Regions from separate parts of the Sorangium sp. So ce836 genome, predicted to be linked through region 2. Evidence: predicted binding sites of a transcription regulator. Region 2 holds the regulator's gene; each other region holds the start of a gene.
What was found. Region 2 encodes HrcA, which represses chaperone genes, less so after heat shock. Its sites were predicted from a motif close to GNTAGCACTCNCCNNNGGNGAGTGCTANC; they were not measured.

Region 1: a site for HrcA is predicted at 1,770-1,798, ahead of groES (co-chaperone GroES). Genes of this name have one in related genera too.
Region 3: a site for HrcA is predicted at 1,434-1,462, ahead of groES (co-chaperone GroES). Genes of this name have one in related genera too.

Annotation. Positions count from the first base shown of each region.
Region 1 is NZ_CP102233.1:4,834,031-4,837,300, forward strand. Features, by position in the region: gene NQZ70_RS17670 (hypothetical protein) at 1-87, opposite strand, end outside; gene NQZ70_RS17675 (NUDIX domain-containing protein) at 224-919, opposite strand; tRNA gene NQZ70_RS17680 (tRNA-Glu) at 1,176-1,250, opposite strand; tRNA gene NQZ70_RS17685 (tRNA-Gln) at 1,290-1,363, opposite strand; gene groES (co-chaperone GroES) at 1,917-2,213, shown strand; gene groL (chaperonin GroEL) at 2,282-3,270, shown strand, end outside.
Region 2 is NZ_CP102233.1:13,968-17,237, forward strand. Features, by position in the region: gene NQZ70_RS00045 (extensin family protein) at 11-805, opposite strand; gene hrcA (heat-inducible transcriptional repressor HrcA) at 1,111-2,154, shown strand; gene NQZ70_RS00055 (RluA family pseudouridine synthase) at 2,147-3,220, opposite strand.
Region 3 is NZ_CP102233.1:10,054,673-10,057,942, reverse strand. Features, by position in the region: gene groL (chaperonin GroEL) at 1-1,001, opposite strand, end outside; gene groES (co-chaperone GroES) at 1,035-1,325, opposite strand; gene NQZ70_RS36455 (hypothetical protein) at 1,779-2,384, shown strand; gene NQZ70_RS36450 (hypothetical protein) at 2,384-3,049, shown strand; gene NQZ70_RS36445 (response regulator transcription factor) at 3,170-3,270, shown strand, end outside.

The DNA.
Region 1 (3,270 bases), 4.8 Mb from region 2:
GCCGCCGAGGAGCGCGCCCTCCTCGCCGGCGAGGGCGACGGCGCGCACGCCGCTCCCCTGCGTGGCCTTCGCCAGATAGCGCCCCACGGCATCTCGAGGGACAGCGCTCGGAGTCTTCTGTCGGTTCATCGGGTGCCTCCGGCCGCGACTCTGCCCCGCCCGGCGCGGATGCCCAAGAAATCGGCGCCCGCGCGCCGGAGCCGGGACGAGCTCGGCCGGAGCGCTAGCCGAGCGTCCACGGGGCCGGCGTCTCGCCCGCGGCGCGGCGGCGGATGCTCTCGAGCGCGCACTCGTAATAGCCGTCGCGCGCGGCCACGAACTCGTCGAGCTGCACGTCGCGCGGCGCGATCGTCACGGCGCCGCTCTCGTCCGGCGCTTGCCGCATCAGGCCGGTCACGCTGGGCACCTCGCCCAGGAAGAGGCGCAGCGCCGCGTGGAGCGGGAGCGACAGCAGCGCGGTGACCTCGGCCGGATCGGGGCGGAACGCCGCGAGCGTGCGGCGCGTGGTCGCGAGCAGCACGTCCACCAGCTCGCAGTCGATGATGCCGGGCGCGTGGTCGTCCATGTGGCGGCACGTGCCGAGCCGGATCACGTCGCCCGGCGCGAGCGGCAGGCCGATCTCCTCCTCGGCCTCGCGCAGCGCCTCCGCGAGATCCTCGCCGGCGCGGTAGTGCCCCGACACGGCGACCTCGAACGCGCCGGGCCAGGTGTCCTTGTCCGGGCTGCGCTGCTGGAAGAGCACCCAGGGCTCCGCGCTGCTCCGGCGGCCGTCGGGCTCGCGCTCGAGGACCACCCACACGTGGACGCTCCGGTGCCAGTCGCCGTCGCGGTGAACGAGCTTGCGCGCCTTGCGCACGCCGAGCGGCTTGCCGCTGCGATCGAAGATGTCGAACAGCTCGTCCCCGTCCTGCGCCGCCATGGGCCCGGAGGGTAGCGCAAGTCGAACGGAGCGGCGCCGTTGCTACCCGCGTGCTCCTCGACGAAGCCGTGCTTCCTCAAGCATGAGCAGACGCGCCGAGCGACGACGTTGACGCATCCGGCGACGCGCTGCTCCAGCGCGTCACTACGCCGCCATCGACGTGCAGACGGCGTCGGCGCAGCAGTGCGGCTTCGCGAGCCACAGCCGCACCGCGTCGTGGAGCAGCTCCCGGTAGCCAGGAGAGGTGAGGTGATGCTGGCGATCCCAGCGGGAATCGAACCCGCGTTACCGGCGTGAGAGGCCGATGTCCTAACCGCTAGACGATGGGACCTTGTACTGTCGAGAAGGCCGATAGCAGAGCTGATCGACCTGGCTGGGGGACAAGGATTCGAACCTTGATAGCAAGAGCCAGAATCTTGCGTCCTGCCGTTAGACGATCCCCCAAGGGGTCAGCGCTGTGTTCATCAGCGCCACGGGCCGCGGAATCTACTCGGACCGGTGGGGTTGTCAAGCGATCAAAATCGGACCCGACCGAGAAAACGTCACCGGGCCGAAAATGCCCGGTGTTTCGCGCGGTTCGCTCCGCCCCCTCGGCCCCACGCGAGCCCGCCGCTTCTCTCGCAGCCGCCCGCCAGCCGTCCGCCTGCCGTCCGTCCGTAGCGTTATCGCTCACCCTCACCCCCTCGACCGCCGCTCTCCGGAGGGGGCCTCCACGGCATTGCGGCGGTTGCCCGGGCGCTGTCTCCAGGAACTCCTTTTCCGTTCCGTGCGGGCGACGGCCCCGGAAAAGTCGCGACTGTCTGCTGCGCGCCCTTGACGTGCCGGGCGACTGATTTACTTTCGGCCGCGGTTTAGCCACCGGCCTAGGAGAGTGCCAAGCGACTGTGATCCTGGGCACTTAGCTCTCGTCGTGTGGGCGGAAGGCCCCTGCGGGGGGGCGAACGGGACCTCCGGCGAGCCGATGGTCAGTCAACCAGCCGAGGACGAGGGAGCCACCATGAAAATCAGGCCGCTGCAGGATCGGATTGTCGTCAAGCGCGTCGAGAGCGAGACGAAGACCAAGGGGGGCATCATCATCCCCGACACCGCGAAGGAGAAGCCGATCGAGGGGCGCGTCGTTGCGGTGGGCAACGGCAAGGTCCTGAAGGACGGTAAGGTGCGCCCGCTCGAGGTGAAGGTCGGCGACAAGGTGCTGTTCGGCAAGTACAGCGGCACCGAGGTGAAGCTCGACGGCGAGGAGCACGTGCTCATCCGCGAGGACGACGTGCTCGCCGTGACCGAGTCCGCCTCCTGACCCGGATCGAGGGCAACCGAACCCAAGCGCTAGCAGACGCGGCCGTGTGGCCGCGAGGGGATTGAGAGATGGCTGCGAAGCAGATCGTTTATAGCCGCGGCGCCCGCGCCGCGATCCTGAAGGGCGTGAACACGCTCGCCGATGCGGTCAAGGTGACCCTCGGCCCCAAGGGGCGGAACGTCGTCATCGAGAAGAGCTGGGGCGCGCCGGTCGTCACGAAGGACGGCGTCACGGTCGCCAAGGAGGTCGAGCTCGCCGGCAAGCTCGAGAACATGGGCGCCCAGATGGTCCGCGAGGTCGCCTCGAAGACCAGCGACAAGGCCGGCGACGGCACGACGACGGCGACGGTGCTGGCCCAGGCGATCTTCGGCGAGGGCCTCAAGCTCGTCGAGGCCGGGCACAACCCGATGAACCTGAAGCGCGGCATCGACGCGGCCGTCGCGAAGGTCATCGAGTCCGTGCAGCAGGCCGCCAAGCCGACCAAGGACAAGGACCAGATCGCCCAGGTCGCCACCGTCAGCGCGAACGGCGACAAGGAGATCGGCCAGATCCTCGCCGACGCCATGGAGAAGGTCGGCAAGGAGGGCGTGATCACGGTCGAGGAGAACAAGCGCATGACGACGGAGCTCGAGACCGTCGACGGCATGCAGTTCGACCGCGGCTACCTCTCGCCCTACTTCGTGACCGATCCCGAGAAGATGACGGCGGTCCTCTCGAACCCGCTCATCCTCGTCCACGAGAAGAAGATCTCGGCCATGGCCGACCTCTTGCCGCTGCTCGAGCAGGTGGTGAAGCAGGGCCGCGAGCTGCTCATCCTTTCCGAGGACATCGAGGGCGAGGCGCTCGCCACGCTCGTCGTGAACAAGCTGCGCGGCACCATCAAGGTCGCCGCCGTGAAGGCGCCCGGCTTCGGCGATCGCCGCAAGGAGATGCTGAAGGACATCGCGATCCTCACGGGCGCGACCGCGTTCATGGAGGACCTCGGCCAGAAGCTCGAGAGCGCCACGGTGCGCGACCTCGGGTCGGCCAAGCGCGTCGAGATCGACAAGGACAACAC
Region 2 (3,270 bases):
CCCTCCCGGATCAGCGCACGAGATGCCATTGGACGCCGGGGGTCACCTCCAGATGCAGGTGGTTTTTGTGCGCCCGGTCGTAGTTGGGCGTGAGGATCGACGTGAAGATGTGCTGATCCGCGGCCTCGCACACGATCGAGCGCAGCTCGCGCGCCGCCGCGTCCGCGGGCGGGCCGCCGCTCGCGCCCCCGCCGGCCGCCCTGGGCCGCCCGGTCGCCTTGGCGCCCTCGCCGCACACCGGCGCGCCGCGCTTGCCGACGAAGTCGCGCTCGACGTCGAGCCACTCCTCCGCGAACCCGTCGCCGGCGCGCTCCTTGACGAACCTGTAAGCATCGATGGCGAGCCCGCCCGGGTGCCTCGTGCCCAGCTTGCCCTCGGGCCACATCCTCGACGGAGGCCGCCAGGCCGAGTACATCAGCACCTCGACGACGTCGTGCACGCGCAGGATCCGGCTGAAGTCCGAGAGCGCGAGCGCGAGGCGGCAGTCGAAGACGTCGTTCGGGTTGTCCGCGCGCCGGTGAGCCGGCAGCGCCGTCCGGTAGAGGACCCCGCCGACCCCCTGCGTCAGCCGCACCGGCGCGAGCACGCCCGGCGCGCGCGCCACCGGCTCGAACGCGATCTTCCGCCGCGCGAGCGCCGCGCGGCATTGCTCCGCGCTCATGGCCGCGTAGCGCGCCGACGGCTGCTTGGCCCAGTCCTGGTGGAACCGCACCTTCGGCTTGCCCTCGGCGCTCGGCGCGGCGGCGAGCGGGCCGAGGGCGAGGGCGAGGGCGGCGGCGGTGGCGGCGTGGCGTACGGACGGCATCGTTGGCGGGGACGGCCTCCGGCGCGGCGAGGTGCCCGCTGGAGCTGAAGAAGTGAAGAAGGAGGAAGGCCAGGGACCAGCGGCTATGCCGAACCCTCGGGCGCGGCGGCGGCGCCCATCCTACCGCGCCATTTGACCGGGCCGCGCGATCGCCTCAAAATAGCTCTCATGCGCATCCGTGGGCCCAGCGCCCGCATGCGCGTCTTGACGTATGGGAGCGAAGGTCCGGCCCGCATGGCTTCCCGGTCCGGGCGGTCCCTGGTCCAGGTGGCCACAGCGGCGCGCACGCGCCGCCTGCAGTTGACATGGGAGATGTTTCCAATCGCGCTCGAAAGATCCTTTTCGCCGCGGTCACCGAGTTCATCGCGACGGGCGACCCCGTAGGCAGCAGGACGCTCGCGCGCAAGTACGGGCTGGATCTCTCGGCTGCCTCGATCCGCAACGTGCTCGCGGACCTCGAGGAGGCCGGCTACCTCCACCAGCCGCACACCTCCGCGGGCAGGATCCCGACCGACCGCGCGCTCCGGCTGTTCATCGACGCGCTCGTCGAGCTCCGGTCGCTCTCCCCCGCGCAGCAGGCCGAGCTCAGCGCCAGGTTCGCCGAGATCTACGCCGTGGCGAGCGACCCGCTCCGCGAGACGGGGCGCTACCTGTCGGAGCTGTCGGGCGCCGCGGCGGTCGTCGCGGCGCCGCGGGCGGAGATCCGCGCCCTCGGGCAGCTGCGCTTCATCCCGACGAAGCCCGGGCAGCTGCTCGCGGTGCTCGTCTTCGCCGACGGCTCGGTCGAGAACCGCTTCATCTCGATCGACGAGGCGATCAGCGAAGGGGAGCTCACCCGGATCCACAACCTGCTCGCCGACGTCATCGAGGGGCGCACGCTGGGCGAGATCCGGGACCTCTTCGCCCGCCGCCTCGCCGACGAGCGCCTCCAGATCGACGCGCTGAGGCGCCGCGCCTTCGAGCTCGGCAGCAAGGCGACGGCCGACGTGACGCGGCGGAGCGAGGTGGTCATCGAGGGGCAGAACCGCCTGATCGATCTGCCCGAGTACGCCGACGTCGACCGGCTCAGGAAGCTGATGAAGGCGCTCGAGGAGCGCGAGGAGCTCGTCGATCTGCTCGATCGCACCCTCGCCGCCGGCGCGGGCGAGGTCACCGTCTTCGTGGGCAGCGAGGCGGGCGACCTCGGCGGCGGCCAGCTCAGCCTCGTCGCCGCGCCGTACATGGAGAACGGGCGCGTCGCCGGCACCGTGGGCGTGCTCGGCCCGACGCGGATGGACTACGCGAAGGTGATGCCGCTCGTCGACGCGACCGCCGCGGCGATGAGCGAGGCGCGCGGCAAGGTCAGGTAGCGTCCTTCCGGCGCGGCTCGCGGAGCCGCTCGAGCACCTCGTCGAAGTCGGCGGGCGGCGGCGCCTGGAAGCGCATCGGCCGGCCGTCGGCAGGGTGGTCGAAGCCGAGCTCGACGGCGTGGAGCATCAGCCGCGGGGCGGGGATCTTCGGCCCGCGGTAGTCCCGCACGTAGACCGCCTCGCCGACGAGCGGGTGCCCGGCCTCGGCGAGGTGGATGCGGATCTGGTGCGTGCGCCCCGTCTCGAGGCGGCAGGCGACCAGCGTCGCGCCCGCGGCGCCGGCGGCCTCCTCGGGCCCGCGGAGCGCCTCGATCGGCTCGACGTGCGTCACCGCGAGCTGCCCCTCGCGCCGGCCTCCTCTGGCCGAGCCGCGCAGCCCGTCGCCCCGATCCTCGACGAGGTAGCTGCGGTAGGTGCCGCGCGCGACGGCGCCGTGCGCGAGCGCCAGGTACTGCCGGTGCATCGCGCGGACGCGGAGCTGCTGGGCGAGGTGCTTCTTCGCGGCGAGCGTCCGCGCGAAGACGAGCAGCCCGCTCGTCCCCTTGTCGAGGCGCTGCACCACGCCGAGCGGCGCCCGCCCGCGCAGGCGGTCGCGCCGGGCCAGCACCTCCCGCACCAGCGCGTCGAGCGTCGCAGCCTGCTCCGCGGGGTCCTCGTCGCCGTAGGGGATGGTGCTCACCCCGGCGGGCTTGTTCACCACCACGACGCTCGCGTCCGCGTAGACCACGAGCTCGCCCTCGAGCTTGCGCCGCCGCACCGTCTCGGGCCGCGGCGCGTGCAGGCGGACCTCGATCAGCTCCCCGCTGAGCACCCGCCGCCGGGCGCTCGTCGCCACCGCGCTCCCGACGAGCACCTTGCCGGTCTCGATCAGCCGGCGCGCGTCGGACCACGAGACCGACGAAAGCGCCCGGACGGCCCCGTCGAGCGGCCGCCGGTCGAGCGCGGCCGGCACGGTCCAGCGGCCGTCCTGCGGGGGGCGCACCGAGGCGGTCGGGCCTTCGTCGATCGGGTCGGCGGCGTGTTGGGGGGGGTGAGGGGGCGGGGCGGCGGGGCGGCGCGGGCGCATGAGGGCTCGTGGGGGGGCGCCTCGGCTCCGCCCACCGGCGTGGGACCGGG
Region 3 (3,270 bases), 4.5 Mb from region 2:
CCGACGATCGTGGTGTTGTCCTTGTCGATGATGACCGTCTTGGCGCGGCCGAGATCGCTGATCGTGACGTTCTCGAGCTTGAGGCCGAGCTCCTCCGCGATCACCTGGCCGTCCGTCAGGACGGCGATGTCCTTCAGCATCTCCTTGCGGCGATCGCCGAAGCCCGGCGCCTTCACGGCCGCGCAGTGCAGCGTGCCGCGGAGCTTGTTCACGACGAGGGTCGCGAGCGCCTCGCCCTCGACGTCCTCGGCGATGATGAGGAGCTGCTTCTGGCTCTTGGCGATCGCCTCGAGCACGGGGAGCAGGTCCTTCATGTTGGAGATCTTCTTCTCCGAGATGAGGATGTAGCAGTCCTCGAGGTTCGCCTTCATCGCCTCGGGGTCGGTGACGAAGTACGGCGAGAGGTAGCCGCGGTCGAACTGCATGCCCTCGACCACGTCGAGCGTCGTGTCGGCGCTCTTGGCCTCCTCGACCGTGATCACGCCCTCCTTGCCGACCTTCTCCATGGCGTCGGCGAGGAGCTTGCCGATCGTCTCGTCGCCGTTCGCGCTGATCGTGCCGACCTGCGCGATCTCCTTCGCGTCCTTCGTCTGCTTGGCGGAGCTGTGGAGGTGCCCCACGATCGCCTCGACCGCCTTGTCGATGCCGCGCTTGATCTCCATCGGGTTGTGGCCGGCCGCGACGAGCTTGGAGCCCTCGCGGTAGATCGCCTGGGCGAGCACCGTGGCCGTGGTCGTCCCGTCGCCGGCGATGTCGCTCGTCTTCGAGGCGACCTCGCGGACCATCTGGGCGCCCATGTTCTCGAAGCGGTTCTCGAGCTCGATCTCCTTGGCGACCGTCACGCCGTCCTTGGTGACCGTCGGCGAGCCGAAGCTCTTCTCGATGACGACGTTGCGCCCCTTCGGGCCGAGCGTGACCTTGACCGCGTCGGCGAGGGCGTTGACGCCCGCGAGGATCATGCTGCGGGCGGACTCGTTGTAGATGATTTCTTTGGCTGCCATGGTGTCTCTCCTAAGTTCCTGCTGTCGCCCGCGTCACTTCTCGATCACGCCGAGGATGTCGTCCTCGCGGAGGATGAGGTGCTCCTCGCCGTCGATCTTCACCTCGGTGCCCGAGTACTTGCCGAAGAGGACGCGATCGCCCTCCTTGACGTCGAGCTTGCGCACGGTACCGTCCTCGCCGACCTTGCCGTTGCCGACGGCGACGACCGTGCCCTCGATCGGCTTCTCCTTCGCGGTGTCCGGGATGTAGAGACCCCCCTTGGTCTTCTCTTCTTCCTTCACGCGCTGAACGATCACGCGGTCCTGGAGCGGTCGAATCTTCATGTTTGCGAATCCTCCGGGGACGAGCGGCCGCGTCCCACGAGACGGCAGGACCCAGACGGCCTGTCTGAGCGGCCGCAAGGTCCCATACGATTGCAGTCTGGGCACTTTGCTAGCACTCACCTCAGGGGAGTGCTAGCGAGCGCGCCGAAGATAGCCACCCCCTCCAGGGTGTCAAGCGCAGGCCAGTCCGGCATTTCGGGCGCTGGCAGCCAGGCGTCCGGGTGGCTGTAAGTTCTGGAGATTGCAAGGGAAGGCGCGGGGCGTGCGGCTGGGCTTGGCCAGGTCCCTCGGCTAAAGTGAGTGTATGAGGGCGGAAATGCGGCAGCACCGTGACGCGACGCCCTCACGGTCCCCTGCCCGAGGGAGGCCGACAGGACGTGTCTGGTTGACCTGAGCGCGTGGTGGCCCGGGTTCCTTCGGTATCCAGGGTGCCCGCGCAAGTGAGGTGCCCCCGTGAGCCAAGCGATCTCTGTGTCCCCGAGCATGACCCGCTACTTCCAGGAGGTTGTGGACGAGGCGCTCCGAGTTCGGAACGTCGCCGCGACCGAGGCGGCGTCGAGTTATCTGGTCGGTCTGCTTTGTGCCTTCGCTCACCCGGACGAGCACGCCGAGTCCACCTTCAACCAGCCCCTGACCTTTCTCCTGCGCGACGCCCTGGAGGCCTCCGGCGCCGAGCGCTTCCGGCGGCTGCGCAACCTCGGCGACGGCGTCCTCTACGTGGTCGGCTTCTTCGGCGGCCACATCGAGCTCAAGGGCATCGATCGAGGCTATGTGGTCGGGGTCGGGTCGACAGCCTACCACCACGCCGCCGCGATGCTGCGCCTCAACGCGCGCGGCGGCCAGGGCCCCGACGTCCTCGCCGAGATGGCCGAGAAGTTCGAGCGCTTCGTGAGCGTCTTGAACGATGTGGCCGACGGCACGCTCGCGTCCGGCGCTCGGGACGAGCGCTCGGTGCTCCGGATGTACGAGCGCTGGGCCCGCACCGGCTCCAGCCGGCTCGCCGAGGAGCTCGGGGCGCGCGGGCTCGTGCCGAGCCGGGGCACGGGCGGGCTCAACTGATGCGGGGCGCGACCTTCCCCGCCCGGATCCAGCAGCACCTCGCGCGCACCTACGCGCTCGACGACGCCCCCGCCGTCGACGATTTCATCCGGCCGACGGACGGCGGCGCGCGCGAGGCGCTGCTGATCCGGCACGCGGACGGGGACATCGAGGTGGCGCTGCACCTGCCCCGCCGCGCGATCACGCGCGGGCGGGAGGGGACGTTCGACGAGATCTGCCAGATCGTCGAGGGGGTGAGCCACTTCCTCTACGTGGCCGAGCGGGCGCGCAGGGAGCTGCCGGCGACCCAGCTCGAGCTCGAGCTCCAGGCCGAGGTGGACAAGTACGTGCTGCTCGTCCACGGCGGCCTGGCCGACGAGGTCGAGCTCCCGGGCCCGCCGCTCCGGCGCCGCCACGAGGCCGCGCCGCCGGGGCCAGCGCGCTTCGAGCCCGAGCGCGCCGCGCGGATCCGCGCCCACCTGTTCGAGCGCGTCACCTTCATGGATCCGCCGGGCACCGAGACCGGGGATCGCTACCGGATCGCGAACGAGCTGGCGGCGCGGTTCGTGGGCCGGCTGGAGGCCGAGCTTGCCCGCCGCGGCCGGCACGCCGAGCTGCTCGCCACGCTGCGGCGCTTCTACGCGGCGGGACAGACGGAAAAGATCGCCCTCGCGCGAGCGGCGTGATCGCGGCCTCGCCGGCGCTCGGGGTCGCCGCGGGAGGGCGGCTCCGAGCGCACGTCGCATCCATGTGGGCTCGTTCTCTCTTGACCGGTTCGCGCGCACGTACTCTCATCCGCATCCACGATGCCTTCCGCGAGCATGACGCCGCCCCGTGTGCTGGTGGCCGAAGACGAACCGGCGATGTTGAGCCTCGTTGCGCGCCACCTGAGGAACCTGGGCTTCTC